3 regions of the Enterobacter oligotrophicus genome follow, and region 1 is predicted to be linked to each of the others. Evidence: predicted binding sites of a transcription regulator. Region 1 holds the regulator's gene; each other region holds the start of a gene.

The links. The regulator LexA, encoded in region 1, represses DNA repair genes until DNA is damaged. The targets are predictions, from matches to a motif close to TNCTGTATGTACATACAGNA.
Region 2: the regulator LexA is predicted to act here: its motif matches at 2,359-2,378, upstream of umuD (translesion error-prone DNA polymerase V autoproteolytic subunit).
Region 3: the regulator LexA is predicted to act here: its motif matches at 4,308-4,327, upstream of sulA (SOS-induced cell division inhibitor SulA).

What each region holds. Positions count from the first base shown of each region.
Region 1 covers NZ_AP019007.1:2,781,016-2,786,839, reverse strand. The annotation lists gene EoCCA6_RS13330 (conjugal transfer protein TraF) at 1-307, opposite strand, end outside; gene EoCCA6_RS13325 (cupin domain-containing protein) at 530-1,018, opposite strand; gene zur (zinc uptake transcriptional repressor Zur) at 1,135-1,647, shown strand; gene EoCCA6_RS13315 (CsbD family protein) at 1,708-1,917, opposite strand; gene dinF (MATE family efflux transporter DinF) at 2,037-3,374, opposite strand; gene lexA (transcriptional repressor LexA) at 3,439-4,047, opposite strand; gene EoCCA6_RS13295 (diacylglycerol kinase) at 4,156-4,524, opposite strand; gene plsB (glycerol-3-phosphate 1-O-acyltransferase PlsB) at 4,679-5,824, shown strand, end outside.
Region 2 covers NZ_AP019007.1:91,184-97,007, forward strand. The annotation lists gene EoCCA6_RS00470 (aldo/keto reductase family oxidoreductase) at 1-750, shown strand, start outside; gene EoCCA6_RS00475 (M24 family metallopeptidase) at 853-2,241, shown strand; gene umuD (translesion error-prone DNA polymerase V autoproteolytic subunit) at 2,398-2,832, shown strand; gene umuC (translesion error-prone DNA polymerase V subunit UmuC) at 2,816-4,078, shown strand; gene fhuE (ferric-rhodotorulic acid/ferric-coprogen receptor FhuE) at 4,159-5,824, opposite strand, start outside.
Region 3 covers NZ_AP019007.1:4,176,489-4,182,312, reverse strand. The annotation lists gene helD (DNA helicase IV) at 1-795, opposite strand, end outside; gene EoCCA6_RS19935 (YccF domain-containing protein) at 919-1,365, shown strand; gene yccS (YccS family putative transporter) at 1,385-3,547, shown strand; gene EoCCA6_RS19925 (TfoX/Sxy family DNA transformation protein) at 3,504-4,130, opposite strand; gene sulA (SOS-induced cell division inhibitor SulA) at 4,348-4,857, shown strand; gene ompA (porin OmpA) at 5,213-5,824, shown strand, end outside.

The DNA of each region.
Region 1 (5,824 bases):
ACTGGTTAATTGAACCTAACGGGTTAGTAATGATTTCAGCGGGCGTAAGGTTATCAATCACATCCTGATAGTGATTGATTTTATCGTTGATATTATCGATCTCGTCCTGAAGATTGTCTTTATCCGTGATCTGCGCGCCAACAGAAGGCAGAATTACCGTCACATCATCGTCAGGCTTCGCTTTAGCCAGCAAGGCCGGGTTGATTAACGCCCCGCTGCCATAGCTGCCTGCCGCCACGCCCGTCCCCCCCATCGCGTCACTGCGTGACTCTGTCCAGGTATTGGCTGCCCCCGCCTGATTTGCCATAAATAAGGAGACAGCGATGCTAACCACCGAAAATTTAAAATGTTTTTTCACAGTATGCTCGTCTTATAGTCTGTTATGAAATAACCCCTGTCTGTTATCACTCAAACAGGCGCGAACTATTGCTGTGAATAAGTACAAAAAGACCCGCTATTTCCTTAAGTTAAATTCCTTATATGGCCTGTTGTAATTTGTGACGGCCCTCAATATTTATAGAAGAGGAAATTATTTTCGCCCAGGTTTTCCATCGTGCGGGCCAAAAAACTGCGGGGGATGGTCAACCCAGCGATCCTCACGCGTCGCGGCATATACCGGGTTCAGCGGGTAGTAAATGCGGTTGTGCTTTTTATTAGCCTCCCCGACAACCAGTAAACGCACCTCTTCATCGGTGTTATTGATAAAGGTGTGGCACACACCCGTCCCGGCGGGGAAACCCACGCTGTCGCCGGGTTCCAGCTTCCATAAATAGCCGTTAATCCAGGCCTCGGGATACCCTTCCAGCACGTAGACAAACTCCTCTTCGTCACTTTCTGCATGAGGATAAGAGGTGCGTCGCCCCGGCGGAAGGCGTTCATGATGAATGCCAATGCGACCCAGGCCCAGCTTGCGGGCCAGCGGAGCACCAATGGAAAAAAGCTCATCACTGTCGGGATAGGTTGAATCATCCGCGCCTTCCACATCGCGCCAGTGCCGAATACAGTCAGGTCTTTTCATGGTCTTATTTCCCGAATTGCAATGCGACAGGTATAGCACAGCCTGGCGGATCTCGGTGTTTTTAGCAGAACATGATAAAGTAAGGGTTTGCCGCCCTATTACATCCGAGGTGCTAAATGGATAAGTCCACAAACGAGCTGTTAGCGCAAGCTGAAAAGCTGTGTGCGCAACGCAATGTGCGCCTGACCCCGCAGCGCCTTGAAGTGTTGCGTCTGATGAGCCTTCAGCAAGGGGCGATTAGCGCCTACGATTTGCTCGACCTTCTGCGCGAAAGCGAACCGCAGGCCAAGCCGCCGACCGTTTACCGCGCGCTGGACTTCCTGCTGGAGCAGGGTTTTGTGCATAAGGTGGAATCCACCAACAGCTATGTGCTGTGCCATCTGTTCGATCAGCCAACCCATACTTCGGCCATGTTCATCTGCGATCGCTGTGGCGTGGTGAAGGAAGAAGGTGCGGAGGGCGTTGAAGATATTATGCACTCACTGGCCGCCAGAATGGGCTTTGCCCTGCGTCATAACGTGATTGAAGCGCACGGGTTGTGCTCTGCATGCGTGGAAGTGGAATCCTGCAGTCATCAGGACGCATGTCAGCACGATCACTCTATTATCGTGAAGAAAAAACCGCGCTAACAGCAAAAGAAAAGGCGGCTTATGGCCGCCCTCAGGGAGTCGTTGCGGGTAGTTCGCCGGTTACCAGCGGTAGTCGTTACGGGTTTCCCAGTCTTTGACTTCGTTTTCCGCCTGATCTTTTTCGTAACCGTAGCGTTCCTGAATTTTCCCGACAAGCTGATCGCGCTTACCTTCGATAACGGTCATGTCGTCATCCGTCAGCTTACCCCACTGTTCTTTCGCTTTACCTTTGAATTGCTTCCAGTTGCCGCCGATTTCGTCTTTATTCATAATCGTGTCCTCGTGTTAAGCGTCTATGAGTATCGTCCGCTACGTTCTTTTCTGCTGGACGTGATTATTATTGTAGTTAAGGATTCGGCTGTTGTTTTTATATTCGGAATCTTTAACCGTTACGATATATCGTGGCGGGAGGGAAGCCAGGTGTTATTTTGCCAGTGGCGGTGCCAGATAACTGCCAGCGAAAGTCCCCGCAGTGAGAGAAAGACCGCGAGCGCCAGCCATAAACCATGGTTGCCCAGATACGGAACCGTGAGCAGCGTCAGCCCAAAACCTGCCGCGGCAACCGCCATGCTGTTGCGCATCTCTGTTCCCCGCGTCGCACCAATGAACATGCCATCCAGCAAATAACACCAGACACCGACAACCGGTAAGATCACCTGCCAGATGATGTAGTGGCCCGCCAGTTCTCGCAGCGTCGGTAACGTGGTGAGTAAGGCAACAATATGCCCGCCAAAGCAGGCATACAGCAGGGCAAATGCCAGTGCGACCATGCCCGCCTGACGGCAGGCCGCGCGCCAGACTTCGCGAAGTTGGCCGCTTTCACGAGCGCCATAGGCCTGCCCGGAGTGCGCCTCAACGGCATAGGCAAAACCATCCAGCGCGTAAGCGGTAAAGGTTAACAATGTCATCAGCACGGCATTCACCGCGACAATTTCTGGCCCAAGACGTGCTCCAAAAACGGTCAACGCACCAAAACAGAGTTGTAGCAGGAGCGAGCGAAGCATGATGTCGCGGTTGAGCGCCAGCAGCTTGCGAATGTTGCCACGCCACGCGGTTTTCAGCATGGCGAGGGAGATACCACGCATGGCCAGCACGCGCCAGACCATCCACAGCCCGATGAGCAAGGTGCCGTATTCGGCTATCGCCGTCGCCAGCGCGGCTCCCCGCACGTTCATATGCAGACCCATCACCAGCCACAGGTCGAGTACGATGTTCAGAAGGTTTCCCACCACCAGCAGGATGACCGGCGCGCGGGCATACTGAACCCCCAGCAACCAGCCGAGCAAAACCAGGTTCGCCAGTGAAGCGGGCGCGCTAAGCCAGCGAATTTCCAGGAAGCGCCGCGCCTGTTCAAGCACCGCCTCGCTGCCACCCACAATATGGAGCGCCAGATCAATCAGCGGGGTTCGCAACAAAACGATCAATGCGCCAGCGCCGAGCGCCAGAATGAGCGGCTGAACCAGTGCACGCGCCAGCCGTAACGGATCTTTCGCACCATACGCCTGTGCCGTCAGGCCCGTGGTACTCATACGCAAAAAGAGCAGGAGCATGAAGAGGAAGCTGGTCGCCGTCGCGCCAATCGCCACGCCGCCGAGGTATACCGGGGAGTCCAGATGCCCAATCACCGCCGTATCCACCAGCCCCAGCAGAGGAACGGTGATATTGGAAAAAATCATCGGCAGCGCAAGACGCCACAATGCTTTATCTGAAGCCGTCAGCAGTGACATGAAAAAATACCGGGACAGAAAAATGAATCAGGCTGCGGAGGTGCCGCAGCCTGTCAGGAAGAGATTACAGCCACTCACCGTTGCGGATAACGCCAACAGCAAGACCTTCAATGGAGAAACTCTGCTCGCGGAGATCCACCACAATCGGGGAAAACTCGTTGTTTTCCGGCAGCAACTGCACGGTATTACCCTGTTTTTTCAGGCGCTTAACCGTGACTTCGTCATCAATACGCGCAACCACAACCTGGCCGTTGCGCACATCCTGGGTTTTGTGAACCGCCAGCAGATCGCCATCAAGAATACCGATATCTTTCATCGACATCCCACTGACGCGCAGCAGGAAATCGGCGCTCGGCTTGAACATACCAGGATCAACCTGATAGTGGCCTTCGATATGCTGCTGTGCCAGCAAAGGTTCACCCGCAGCAACACGGCCCACCAGTGGGATGCCCGTCTCTTCTTCCACCAGCAGACGAATGCCGCGCGACGCGCCAGAGACAATCTCAATCACGCCTTTACGCGCCAGCGCTTTAAGGTGTTCTTCGGCAGCGTTTGGAGAACGGAAGCCCAGACGCTGCGCGATTTCCGCACGCGTGGGTGGCATACCCGTCTGGCCGATATGATCCCGAATGAGATCAAACACCTCTTGCTGCCTGGTCGTTAACGCTTTCATTCCGCCCCCTGGGTGTATATACAGTTATGCTGTGAGTATATACAGTCAAAGGCGATTTTGGAACCAAAAACTGCACAAAAAACCAGGGACTTAATTATTTCTCGAGGCTCATCGGAAATGTGACCAAAGCAGCGTGACCCAAGTAATAGCCGCCGTGATAATCGCCAGCAGCACAGCAGCAGATCCCATGTCTTTCGCGCGGCCAGAAAGCTCATGGAAATCAGAACCAATACGGTCAACAACAGCCTCAATAGCGCTATTGAGAATTTCCACTATCATCACCAGAAGCACAGAGCCAATGAGAAGAACGCGGGTTATAGCATCAACATCAAGGAAACAGGCGATAACAACCGCGACGATAGCGGCGACCCCTTCCTGGCGAAAAGCGGCTTCATTGACCCACGCGGCACGGAAACCTTTCCATGAATAGCCGGCAGCTTTGATGATTCGGGTTAACCCGGTGGTATTATTGGCCATTAAAAGAACCTTTTATTGGAAATAGCGTCAGTAACTATAGCGACAGCACGTTTTGCTGCCGCCTGAAGTATGACGGGTAACAACAGAAATTTTGCGCGCTTTCTGTTATCCTTGCGCCGCAATTGCATTATTAACCAGAGGCTTTACATCGTTTATGTCCGGCTGGCCACGAATTTACTACAAATTACTTAATTTACCATTAAGCGTCCTGGTAAAAAGTAAGTCTATCCCAGCAGAACCCGCGCTGGAATTAGGGCTCGATACATCACGCCCTATTATGTACGTTTTGCCTTATAACTCGAAGGCTGACTTGCTGACGCTTCGCGCCCAGTGTCTGGCGCATGATTTACCTGATCCGCTTGAACCGCTGGAAGTTGACGGTACTCTGCTGCCACGCTACGTGTTTATTCACGGCGGGCCGCGCGTGTTTACCTATTACACGCCGAAAGAAGAGTCCATCAAGCTGTTCCACGACTACCTCGATCTGCACCGCAGCAATCCCGATCTGGATGTGCAGATGGTGCCGGTCTCCGTGATGTTCGGTCGCCGTCCGGGTCGCGAAAAAGGCGAAGAGAATCCACCGCTGCGCATGCTTAACGGCATCCAGAAGTTTTTCGCTGTCTCCTGGCTGGGGCGCGACAGCTTCGTGCGTTTCTCCCCTTCCGTCTCGCTGCGCCGCATGGCGGACGAGCACGGCACCGACAAGATCATCGCGCAGAAACTGGCGCGCGTGGCGCGTATGCACTTTGCCCGCCAGCGTCTGGCTGCTGTAGGCCCACGCCTCCCGGCACGTCAGGATCTGTTCAATAAGCTGCTGGCCTCCAAAGCGATTGCCCGCGCGGTAGAAGACGAAGCGCGCAGCAAGAAAATTTCGCACGAGAAAGCACAGCAGAATGCCATCGCGCTGATGGAAGAGATCGCCGCGAACTTCTCCTACGAGATGATTCGTCTCTCCGATCGTATCCTGGGCTTTACGTGGAACCGCCTCTATCAGGGCATTAACGTCCACAACGCCGAGCGCGTGCGTCAGCTGGCGCACGACGGCCACGAGATTGTCTATGTACCTTGCCACCGCAGTCACATGGACTATCTGCTGCTCTCCTACGTGTTGTATCACCAGGGGCTGGTGCCGCCGCACATCGCTGCCGGTATCAACCTGAATTTCTGGCCGGCAGGCCCGATCTTCCGTCGGCTGGGTGCATTCTTTATTCGTCGTACCTTTAAGGGCAACAAGCTCTACTCCACCGTTTTCCGTGAATATCTCGGCGAGCTGTTTAGCCGCGGTTATTCCGTTGAATAT
Region 2 (5,824 bases), 1.8 Mb from region 1:
GAGGCGGCGCTGGCGGTGCTCCGCGAGGCGGTGGCGTCGGGCGTTAATCACATTGATACCAGTGATTTTTACGGCCCACATGTCACCAATCAGCTTATTCGCGAGGCACTTCATCCGTATCGGGACGATTTGACTATTGTGACCAAGATTGGTGCCCGGCGTGGCGATGATGCTTCCTGGCTACCCGCCTTTTCGCCGCAAGAGCTGACGCAGGCGGTGCATGACAACCTGCGTAATCTGGCGCTGGATGTGCTGGACGTGGTCAATTTGCGGATCATGTTTAGTACGCACGGCCCGGCAGAAGGATCGATTGCAGAGCCGCTGACGACGCTCGCGGAGCTGCAGCAGCAGGGGCTGGTCCGCCATATCGGGCTGAGCAACGTAACCGCTGCTCAGGTCGCGGAAGCGCAGAAGATCGTGTCCGTTGTTTGCGTACAGAACATGTACAACATTGTGAATCGCGGCGATGACGCGCTGGTTGATTCGCTTGCGCAGCAGGGGATTGCGTATGTGCCGTTCTTCCCGCTGGGCGGGTTTACACCGCTACAATCTTCCGGACTGCAGGCGGTTGCAGATTCGCTGGGCGCAACGGCAATGCAGGTCGCGCTGGCATGGCTGCTGCAGCGTTCGCCGAATATTCTGCTGATCCCCGGCACATCATCCGTGGCGCATCTGCGGCAAAACCTGGCTGCGGCAGATCTGGTGTTGCCACCTGACGCGCTTGCTACGCTGAATTCGCTGGTAGATTAACCACTGCATGGGCAAAGCCCGACGGGAGCATCCGGGCTTTGTGTTTCTGCATACCCCATCTGGTCGTTCTGACGGCTACCATCCAAACGTGAAGGATAGAATATGGATTTTAAGACAGTGAAGTTGCAGGCCATACCCGCGCCACAGGGATTTCCGGATGTGCCGCCCGTGCCGCTCTCGGATGCCACCATTCAGACACGTAAAGACAAACTTCTTATAGGCATGAAGGCTGAAGGGTTTGACGCGCTGATTATTTATGCCGACAAAGAGCACGGCAGCAATTTCGAATATCTGACCGGTTTTATTCCTCGTTTTGAAGAGGGACTGCTGGTTCTGAAGAAGAGCGGGGAGGCGGCCGTTATTCTCGGCAATGAAAATCTCAAAATGGCGGCGCATTCGCGCATTCCGGTGGCGCTGAAGCATAGCCCTTATTTCTCATTGCCCAATCAGCCAATGGATAACGAAAAACCACTGGAAGCGTTATTCCATGAACTGGGTCTGCAAAACCTGGCGCGCATTGGGTTAGTGGGCTGGAAAATGTTTACCGCGACCCACGCAGATAATAAGCAGTTCTTTGATTTACCCTGTTTTATTGTTGATGCCATCAGAAACAGTGTTTCTGCCGGTGCGGTCATTGAAAACGCCGCGCATCTTTTTATTGGCGGAGATAAGGGCGCGCGTATCACTAATAACGCCAACGAAATCGCGCACTACGAGTATGGCGCAAACCTCGCCTCGACCTGCATGCTGAACGCCATGAATGCCGTTGAGCCAGGTATTCGCGAGGCAGAGTTAGGCCATTATCTTACGGCGGAAGGCCAGTACAATACGGTCGTGACCATCGCGGCAGCCGGGCAACGCTTTGAAAAAGCGAATCTTTATCCGACATACAAGCCATTGCAACGAGGTCAACCGCTTTCCATGACTACCGGTTTTAAAGGCGGATTATCCAGCCGTACCGGGTTCATCATTGCCGACGAAAGTGAGCTGCCGACAACGCAGAAAGATTATCTCAATCGTGTAGCAAAACCTTATTTCGCTGCCATCGTGACGTGGCTTGAAAATATCCACATCGGCATGAAAGGTGGCGAAATATATTCACTTATTGAGAATGTTCTTCCTAAAGAGAAATACGGCTGGCATCTGAATCCGGGCCATCTCAGCGCCGACGAAGAGTGGATGTCATCCCCCATTTTTAAACACTCTACACAAACGCTAAAAAGCGGCATGATCCTGCAGATCGATATTATTCCGTCCGTGAAGGGATATACGGGCACCAGCGCTGAGGAGAGTATTGCCCTGGCGGATCGTGAACTTCAGGCTGAGATCCGGCGTGCCTGGCCTGAACTTTGGGCGCGCATCGAAACCCGTAAGCGGTATATCGTTGACGTGCTTAACGTTAAACTGAGTGACGACGTCATTCCGCTATCCAGTACGGTCGCCTATTTACGGCCTTTCTTGCTTGCGAAGGATAAAGCGTTTACCTGCTGACCATACCTGACCCGGCATGGTGTGCCGGGTCAGATGCCTGAATTAAATCTCCTCAGAGTTCAATACGTTTGCGTTGTAAGTCCGGAAAGTGCCTTGATCCCTGCCAGCAATCCGTAATACTGTATTTATATACAGTACAAAGCAGGAAAGGCATTTATGAGCACTCTCTTTTCTTATCACCCCCGGCAATACGTTGAATTACCGCTGTTTGTCGAGCGCGTTGCCTGTGGCTTTCCAAGCCCGGCGCAGGATTATATTGAAGATCGTCTCGATCTTAACCGGCTGGCGGTAAGGCATCCCAGCGCGACGTACTTTGTGAAGGTCAGCGGGGATTCCATGATCGGGGCAGGGATTGGCGACGGCGACCTGCTGGTGGTCGATCGTTCACTGGACGCCGGGCATGGCGATATCGTTGTGGCAGCCGTGGCCGGAGAATTTACGGTGAAAGAGCTACAAACCCGTCCGGTGCTGAGGCTGGTTCCGCACAATGCCCGCTATCAGCCTATTACGTTTCAGTCTGAAGAAGAGTTGCAGATCTTCGGTGTCGTCACCCATACGCTCAAAACGCATAAACATGTTCGCGCTGGTTGATGTCAATAGTTTCTACGCCTCCTGTGAGACGGTGTTTCGCCCCGATCTGAAAGGAAAGCCTATCGTCGTGGTGTCCAATAACGACGGCTGCATTATTTCACTTTCGAAGGAGGCAAAGCAGTTCGGCATAAAAATGGGTGAACCGTACTTTAAATTCAAGGAGAAGGGCTATCCTTCGCGGGTGTACGTCTTTAGTTCAAACTATGCGCTGTATGCCGATCTCAGCAGCCGCGTGATGCAGACGTTGACCGATCTCGCCCCGGCGATAGAGATCTACTCCATCGATGAGGCGTTTGTGAATGTCTCCGGCATCAATAACTGTATGCCGCTGCAAGCGTTTGGCCAGCAAATGCGTAATCAGGTGTTTAAAAACACCGGACTACACGTTGGCGTGGGGATTGCGCCAACGAAGACGCTGGCAAAACTGGCTAACCATGCGGCAAAAAAATGGCGAGGCACCGGCGGGGTGGTTGATCTCTCGGATCGCGAGCGGCAGCGAAAATTGCTGGCGATTGTTCCGGTGGAAGAGGTGTGGGGCGTCGGGCGACGCATCACGAAAAAACTTAACGCTATGGGAATAATCACCGCGCTGGACCTGGCAAAAAGCTCGTTGTGGGTGATCCGAAAGCATTTTAATGTCGTTCTGGAGCGCACGGCGCGCGAGCTTCGCGGTGAACGCTGTCTTGAACTGGAAGAGTTTAGCCCGACCAAACAGCAGATTGTCTGTAGCCGCTCTTTCGGATACCGCATTACGGAATACGTTGAGATGCATCAGGCCATTTGCGCTTACGCTGAACGCGCGGCGGAAAAGCTGCGCGGTGAGCGCCAGTATTGTCGTCTTATTAGCGTGTTTCTGCGCACCAGCCCGCACGCAGACAATGAAGTGTATTACGGCAACCAGGCCTCGGCGATCCTGCTGACGCCGTCAAATGATACGCGCGACATTGTGCGGGCCGCGACCAGCGCTCTGGAGCGTATATGGGTTGACGGATATCGCTATATGAAGGCAGGGGTGATGCTGGCGGATTTTTTCAGTAGTGGCGTTGCACAGCTCAACTTGTTTGATGACAGTCGTCCGCGCGCAAACAGTGCAGCTTTGATGGAGATGATCGACAGCCTGAATCACTCCGGGAGAGGGAAGGTGTGGTTTGCCGGGCAGGGGATTGAGAAACCCTGGGCGATGAAGCGCGAAATGCTGTCACCGGCGTATACGACGAGATATGAGGAGTTGTTGGTCGTGAGGTAGAGGATGACGATGTCGCTGGCTTTGTGCCCAGGGATGTCGCGACGCCCTGTGGCACAGGGCGTCAACGTGAGACGATTCGGTCAGAAGGCGTAGCTCATGCTCACCGAGACGCTACGCGGTTCGCCATAAACCGCGGAGTCATCAAGATAAGAGTAGTATTCCCGATCGAACAGGTTTCTGACGTTAGCCTGCACCGCCAGCTGTTTAGTCAGATGATATTGTGCGAACAGATCAACCAACGGGTAGCTTCCCTGATACAGGCGTTGGGTCTCTCCATCCGGGCCGGTGACATCTGTATACACCCGGTTCTGCCAGTTAACGCCACCGCCTACGGTGAGGTCAGGAAGCACCGGCACACGATAGCGGCTGAATAGCTTCAGCTGTGTCTGCGGGGCGAAGCTGTTGAAGCGGCCATCCGAATCACGGGCAACGTATCTGGTGGCGCTGAAAGTCAACTGCAGGTTATCGGTGACGGCACCGTTCACTTCAAATTCCGCGCCTTTGCTCACCGCACCTTTTGTGGCGCGGTACGCCTGTTCGCTGGAACCGTTGACGAATTCACCGCTGATGGCCTCCGCCGCGTTCTCCTGTTCAATGCGGAAAAGAGCAACGTTAGTCGTCAGGCGACCATCCATCCAGTCAGCTTTCAGACCAGTTTCATAGTTTTTCCCGGTTACTGGCGACAGCCAGGCACCGTCTTTAGTGCGTTTGGTTTGCGGGGCGAAAATCGAGGTATAGCTGGCGTAAGCGGAAAGGCTGTCGTTAATGTCATACACCAGGCCGCCATAAGGTGTGGTGTTGTATTTACGCATATCGCCGCTGCTACCGTCAGAACTGTACTGGGTATAGCGTGCACCAACAATCAGCGACAGGGGATCAGCCAGCGAGAAGCGTGCCGCCGTGTATGCCGATTTTTGCCGCACGATATCATCTGAGTTCAGATACCAGTCGCCCCACTCAGGTTCAGTAACGCGACCGTTCCAGTTATTGTTAAAGATACCGATCTGGTCGCTATCCATCGGTCCGTCTTTACTGAATGTGGCGTTATGCTGGCGGCTGTAGCTGGCACCCGCCATCAACTGATGCTGACGGCCGAGCAGTGCGAAAGGACCGCTGGCGTAAGTGTCGAAAGAGTCCACGGTGCGCTTGCCGCGATCCTTACTCCCCCAGCCGGATGCCCCTTCGCCGGTGCTGGCGTCCGGGTTGCCCATAATATAAAGCAGCGTGTCGTTAAAGGTTTGTTCACCGTGGGTCCCGTTGAAACGGAATGACCAGCCGTTATCCCAGTTGTGGGTGAGGTTAGCGAACACTTTACGCGACTCGACGGTATACCCGGTCCAGTTCGCCGAGGTATTGACGTTGCGATCGTAATGGGTGCGAGTGCCGTTGCTGTACAGGCTGGGTAAACCGCCCCAGGTCGGGTTAGCGGTATTCGTTTGCTGATAATCCCAGCCCAGCGAGGCGGTTGTGTGGTCAGTAAGGTCGGCTTCAACGACGCCATAGAGAAACTTCTTGCGCTTACCGTACCGATCCAGCCAGCTGTCCTGATCCTGATAACCCGCAACCACGCGTCCGCGAAGGCTGCCGTCGGTATTCAGCGGCGCAGAGACGTCGCCCACGTAACGCTGTTTATTCCAGCTACCGTAGCTTGCGCTGACGTTGCCGGTGAAGGTTTTACTCCCGGCGCGTTTGCGCACCATGTTCACCGTTGCACCCGGATCGCCTGCACCCGTCATCAGGCCGGTT
Region 3 (5,824 bases), 1.4 Mb from region 1:
CAGGCGCTGCCGGATTCGCTCGTCCATCTCCTGCGCAGCTTTGCGGCCAAAGGCCAACAGGAGGATTTGGTCAGCTACGGCTTCACCGGTTGTCAGAAGCCAGCCTGCACGCGCCACCAGCACGGAGGTTTTACCGCTGCCTGCGCCCGCCAGCACCAGTAGCGACGGTTCACCGTTGACAACGGCACGCGCCTGAGCCGGGTTGAGCGGCGACGATTCGACGGTGCTGAAGAAATCGGCATATTCCGCAAGCATGGCATCGGTCCAGGCCTGGTTATGCGCCAGTCTGCTTTTATCAATATCGCTGAGCCAGGCCTGACACTGACGCCACGCATCACGGCAGTTTTCAAACTCATTAAGACGGGAGACGGGGAACGGCAGCGCGGTTAGCGCCTGTGTTATCTTTTCCTGCAACCCGGCGGTTTGCTGGCGCGTCAGCCACTTTTGCTGCGCGTTACTTCGGGCGATATCGTCAAGCACCTGCTGCAGCACCTGTGCCGCAATCACACTCATGTCATGGCTCCACTGTTGCCAGAGCGTGTTCAGATGATGGTGAAAACGTTGTGTTTCTGCCCACTCAGTACCGTGCAGACGTACCACTTTATCGGCTGGCAGGACGAACTCCAGTTCCCCCCACACCAGCCCGCGTTTGCAATGAATGGCCAGAAGTTGATTAAACGGAATGAGATATTCATGACGCTCACCGGAGACTTTCACTCCCGCATTGAGAAGGACAACCTTGTCGTAAGGGTGCTGCGCCAGGCGTTTGCCCATTGAAGTTGCTTTCAGTTCCATATCCAGCCAGACCCACAAAGAGATAATTTGTCTGACAGTTTAACTGCCAGTTTTAAGGTGCTCCAGCCTAAAAAAACGTTACAATCACTCAGCGTTAGTCTTATCGAAAGGAAATGAGGGTTTATGCGTACCGTTCTGAATGTTTTGAATTTTGTCCTTGGCGGTTTTGCCACCACCCTTTCCTGGCTTTTTGCCACCCTGGTGAGCATCGTGCTCATTTTCACCCTGCCGCTGACCCGCTCCTGCTGGGAAATCACCAAACTCTCACTGATTCCCTTCGGCAATGAAGCTGTCCATGTTGATGAACTGAACCCGGACGGGAAAAATGCCCTGATGAATACCGGTGGTACTCTGCTGAACGTTCTGTGGCTGATTTTCTTCGGCTGGTGGCTGTGCCTGATGCACATCGTTGCCGGCATTGCACAGTGCATTACGATTATTGGCATTCCGGTTGGGATCGCTAATTTTAAAATTGCCGCCATTGCCCTGTGGCCGGTTGGACGCAGAGTCGTCCCGGTAGAAGTGGCGCAAGCCGCACGTGAAGCCAACGCTCGTCGCCGTTTTCAGTGAATAAGGACAGGCCGCGCTCATGCTAAGCCCACTGCTTCGCCGTTACACCTGGAACAGTAACTGGCTCTATAACGTCAGGATTTTTATTGCCCTCTGCGGCACGGTTGCCCTGCCGTGGTGGCTGGATGATGTAAAACTGACTATCCCGCTGACCCTTGGCGTGGTAGCCGGGGCGCTTGCCGATCTTGATGACCGTCTGGCCGGACGTTTGCGTAACCTGGTCATCACTCTGGTCTGTTTCTTTATAGCCTCAGCGTCCGTTGAGTTGCTGTTCCCCTGGCCCTGGCTTTTTGCGCTGGGGCTTACGCTTTCAACCAGCGGGTTTATTCTGCTTGGCGGGCTTGGGCAGCGCTACGCCACCATCGCGTTTGGTGCCCTGCTGATTGCTATCTATACCATGCTCGGTGTCTCTCTTTACGATCAGTGGTATCAGCAACCCGTTCTGCTGTTGGTGGGGGCGATCTGGTATAACCTGCTGACCCTGACCGGACACCTTATTTTTCCGGTTCGGGCGCTGCAGGATAACCTCGCGCGCAGTTACGAGCAGCTGGCTCAGTATCTTGAATTAAAGTCACGTTTGTTTGACCCGGATATTGAAGAGGAGAGCCAGGCACCGCTTTACGATCTGGCGCTGGCGAACGGCCAACTGGTGGCAATGCTTAACCAGACAAAAGCCTCGCTGCTTACTCGTCTGCGCGGCGATCGGGGTCAGCGTGGCACCCGAAGAACACTGCATTACTATTTTGCCGCCCAGGATATTCATGAACGTGCCAGTTCATCGCATGTCCAGTATGCAGCCCTGCGCGAGAAGTTCCGCTATAGCGACGTCATGTTCCGTTTCCAGCGCTTACTGTCGATGCAATCTCAGGCCTGTCAGCAGCTGGCGCGCTCAATCCTGTTGCGTACACCGTACCAGCATGACCCACGTTTTGAGCACGCTTTCAGCCACCTTGATGCAGCCCTCGATCGCGTTCAGGCGAGTGGGACATCACCAGAGCACATCAAAGCGCTGGGATTCCTGCTCAATAATCTGCGTGCGATTGATGCCCAACTGGCAACCATTGAATCCGAACAGGCAATGGCGATGCCACGCAGCGACACGGAGAACCAGCTTGCGGACGACAGTCTGCACGGCGTTAGCGATATATGGCTGCGCCTGAGCCGCCACTTTACGCCAGAATCGGCGCTCTTTCGCCATGCGGTGCGGATGTCACTGGTACTGTGCGTAGGCTATGCCTTTATTCAGATAACCGGCTTGCAGCACGGTTACTGGATCTTACTGACCAGCCTGTTTGTCTGCCAGCCCAACTACAACGCCACCCGCCACCGCCTTGCGCTGCGTATTATCGGCACGCTGGTGGGCGTCGCTATCGGGCTACCGGTGCTGTGGTTCGTGCCCTCGGTTGAAGGACAGCTTATTCTCATCGTCATCACCGGCGTGTTGTTCTTTGCCTTTCGTAATGTGCAGTACGCACATGCCACCATGTTTATCACGCTGTTGGTTCTGCTGTGCTTTAACCTGTTGGGTGAAGGGTTTGAAGTCGCCCTGCCCCGCGTGATCGATACGCTGATCGGCTGTGCTATTGCCTGGGCGGCAGTGAGCTTTATCTGGCCTGACTGGCGTTTTCGCAATTTGCCGCGCGTGACAGACAGAGCAATGAATGCAAACTGTCGCTACCTGGATGCCATTCTTGAGCAGTATCACCAGGGCCGCGATAACCGCCTGGCCTACCGTATCGCCCGTCGCGATGCGCATAACAGCGATGCTGAACTCGCGTCAGTAGTTTCAAATATGTCCACAGAGCCGCGCGCGACTGCAGAGATACGTGAAACCGCGTTTCGCCTGCTCTGCCTGAACCATACGTTTACCAGCTATATCTCTACGCTGGGTGCCCATCGCGAGAAACTGACCAATCCGGGTATCTTGTCCCTTCTCGATGACGCCGTCTGCTACGTCGATGACGCCCTTCATCATCGGCCTGCCGATGAACCCCGTGTGCAGCAGTCGCTGGACGACCTGACTCAGCGTATTGCGCATCTCGATCCAGGCTCCGACAGCAAAGCTCCACTGGTCCTTCAGCAAATCGGCCTGCTTATTGCTCTGCTGCCGGAAATTTGCCGACTACAACAGCAGATCGCTACCTGGCGGAATGACTCTCCTGAGCCTCAGGCAGTGCATTAAACCATTCCGTTAGCTCCCGGCGAATGTCCGCCGGGAGCGCCGCTTCGTGCATTCCCTCAATTGCCCCTTCAAGCGCAAACAGCACCTTAATGCTCAGCCCCTTATTTTTTGATCGTATTTTCAGCCAGCTCGTTTTTGCGCCCAGTTCCCGTAACGTCTCTTCATTTGTTATACCCGCTTCACAGAGCAGAACTTCAATCTGAAATGTCAGGTTCGGCAGATCTTTAAGCCGATTCCGCTGGTGACGCTGATACCGCTCTTTTCTGGCCGCATCAAGTGCAGACGATGAAAGTTTGAGCAGCTCATCCCTGTTCTGCCAAAGCCCGTCATCCACGCGGTAATAGTTAAGAAGGACAGGACGGCCCCGCTTCATTAACGTCAAAAATGAAGAGGCGTGTTTTACACAGTATTTTGCGCTCTCTTCACAGGCCCGAAGATAGAGCTCCCCGTCCGACACCATGGCGAAAACCGCATCATCCACCGCAAGGGTATATCCTCCAAAAAGCGCGCGATGATGAATTTCCCCTAATGGAGAAAGGTATTCCTGCGATTTATAAATCCGATCATAAGATATCTTTTTCATGATATTTCCCTTCAAAATCATAAAGTAACAACATATTTTCTTACTAGCGGATCCGTTAGCAGGAAAATAGGCAACTTATTGCCTGTGAGCAAGATGATTTTTCGAGGCACGCCATTAATGAGTGAAATTTGCGAGTCGCTTTCCGAAAATGAGGTTGATCTTTATGCATACAGGGGTTACTGTATATCCATACAGTAACTACAGGGCTGGAATGAATATGTACACTTCAGGCTATGCAAATCGCTCAATCTCTCTTTCTTCTACCGCTGACACTGTCGCGCAGAAATCTGTCGGGCGCGTTTCAACCGGGCTTATTAGTGAAGTGGTTTATCGTGAAGACCAGCCCCTGTTGACACAACTCTTATTACTGCCACTATTACAGCAGCTTGGCCAACAGTCCCGTTGGCAGCTTTGGCTGACGCCACAGCAAAAATTGAGCCGTGAATGGCTTCTCTCCGCAGGGCTGCCGCTGGCAAAGGTGATGCAGATTAACCAACTCCCGCCCTGCGATACGGTTGAGTCAATGATCCGCGCATTACGCACCGGAAATTACAGTGTGGTGATTGGTTGGTTATCGGATGAGCTGACGGAAGAAGAGCATTATCGGCTCACGGAAGCGGCAGAAGAGGGAAATGCGATCGGGTTTATTATGCGACCTGTCCGGGCAGATTCTCACCGCAAAGGACAACTTTCCGGGCTAAAAATTCACTCTAATTTGTATCACTAAGCCATTTTAAGAGTTTTCCTGGAATTTTTTTTGACCTCAGGATTGGAAAAAAGTTCCAGGTGACAAAACTGCGGCAAGGCTTGTCTGGAGCGGTTCTTCTTAATTTTACTGCACAAAATTCGTTCTAAAAATGTTAAATATTAGGTATACGGAACTTTTTTTTTCATATGCCTGACGGACTTCACACTTGTAAGTTTTCAGCTACGTTGTAGACTTTACATCGCCAGGGGTGCTCGGCCTAAGCCGAAGATATCGGTAGAGTTATAGTTGACCACGCCCCCCGGTGAAGGATTTAACCGTGATTTCTCTGTTGAGATTTACATGGCGAATTTTGGATGATAACGAGGCGCAAAAAATGAAAAAGACAGCTATCGCGATTGCAGTGGCACTGGCTGGCTTCGCTACCGTAGCGCAGGCCGCTCCGAAAGATAATACCTGGTATGCAGGTGGTAAACTGGGCTGGTCTCAGTTCCATGACACTGGCTGGTACAACAGCGCTAACAACAACGACGGCCCTACTCATGAGAGCCAGCTCGGTGCAGGCGCGTTCGGTGGCTATCAGGTTAACCCGTATGTTGGTTTTGAAATGGGTTACGACTGGTTAGGTCGTATGCCATACAAAGGCGACACCGTTAATGGCGCTTTCAAAGCTCAAGGCGTACAGCTGACCGCTAAACTGGGTTACCCAGTAACTGACGATCTGGACGTGTACACCCGTCTGGGCGGCATGGTATGGCGTGCTGACTCCAGCAACAGCGTTGCTGGCGACGACCACGACACGGGCGTTTCCCCAGTATTCGCTGGTGGCGTTGAATGGGCAATGACCCGTGACATCGCTACCCGTCTGGAATACCAGTGGGTTAACAACATCGGCGACGGCAACACCGTTGGTGTTCGTCCAGACAACGGCATGCTGAGCGTAGGTGTTTCCTACCGTTTCGGTCAGCAGGAAGAAGCTGCGCCAATC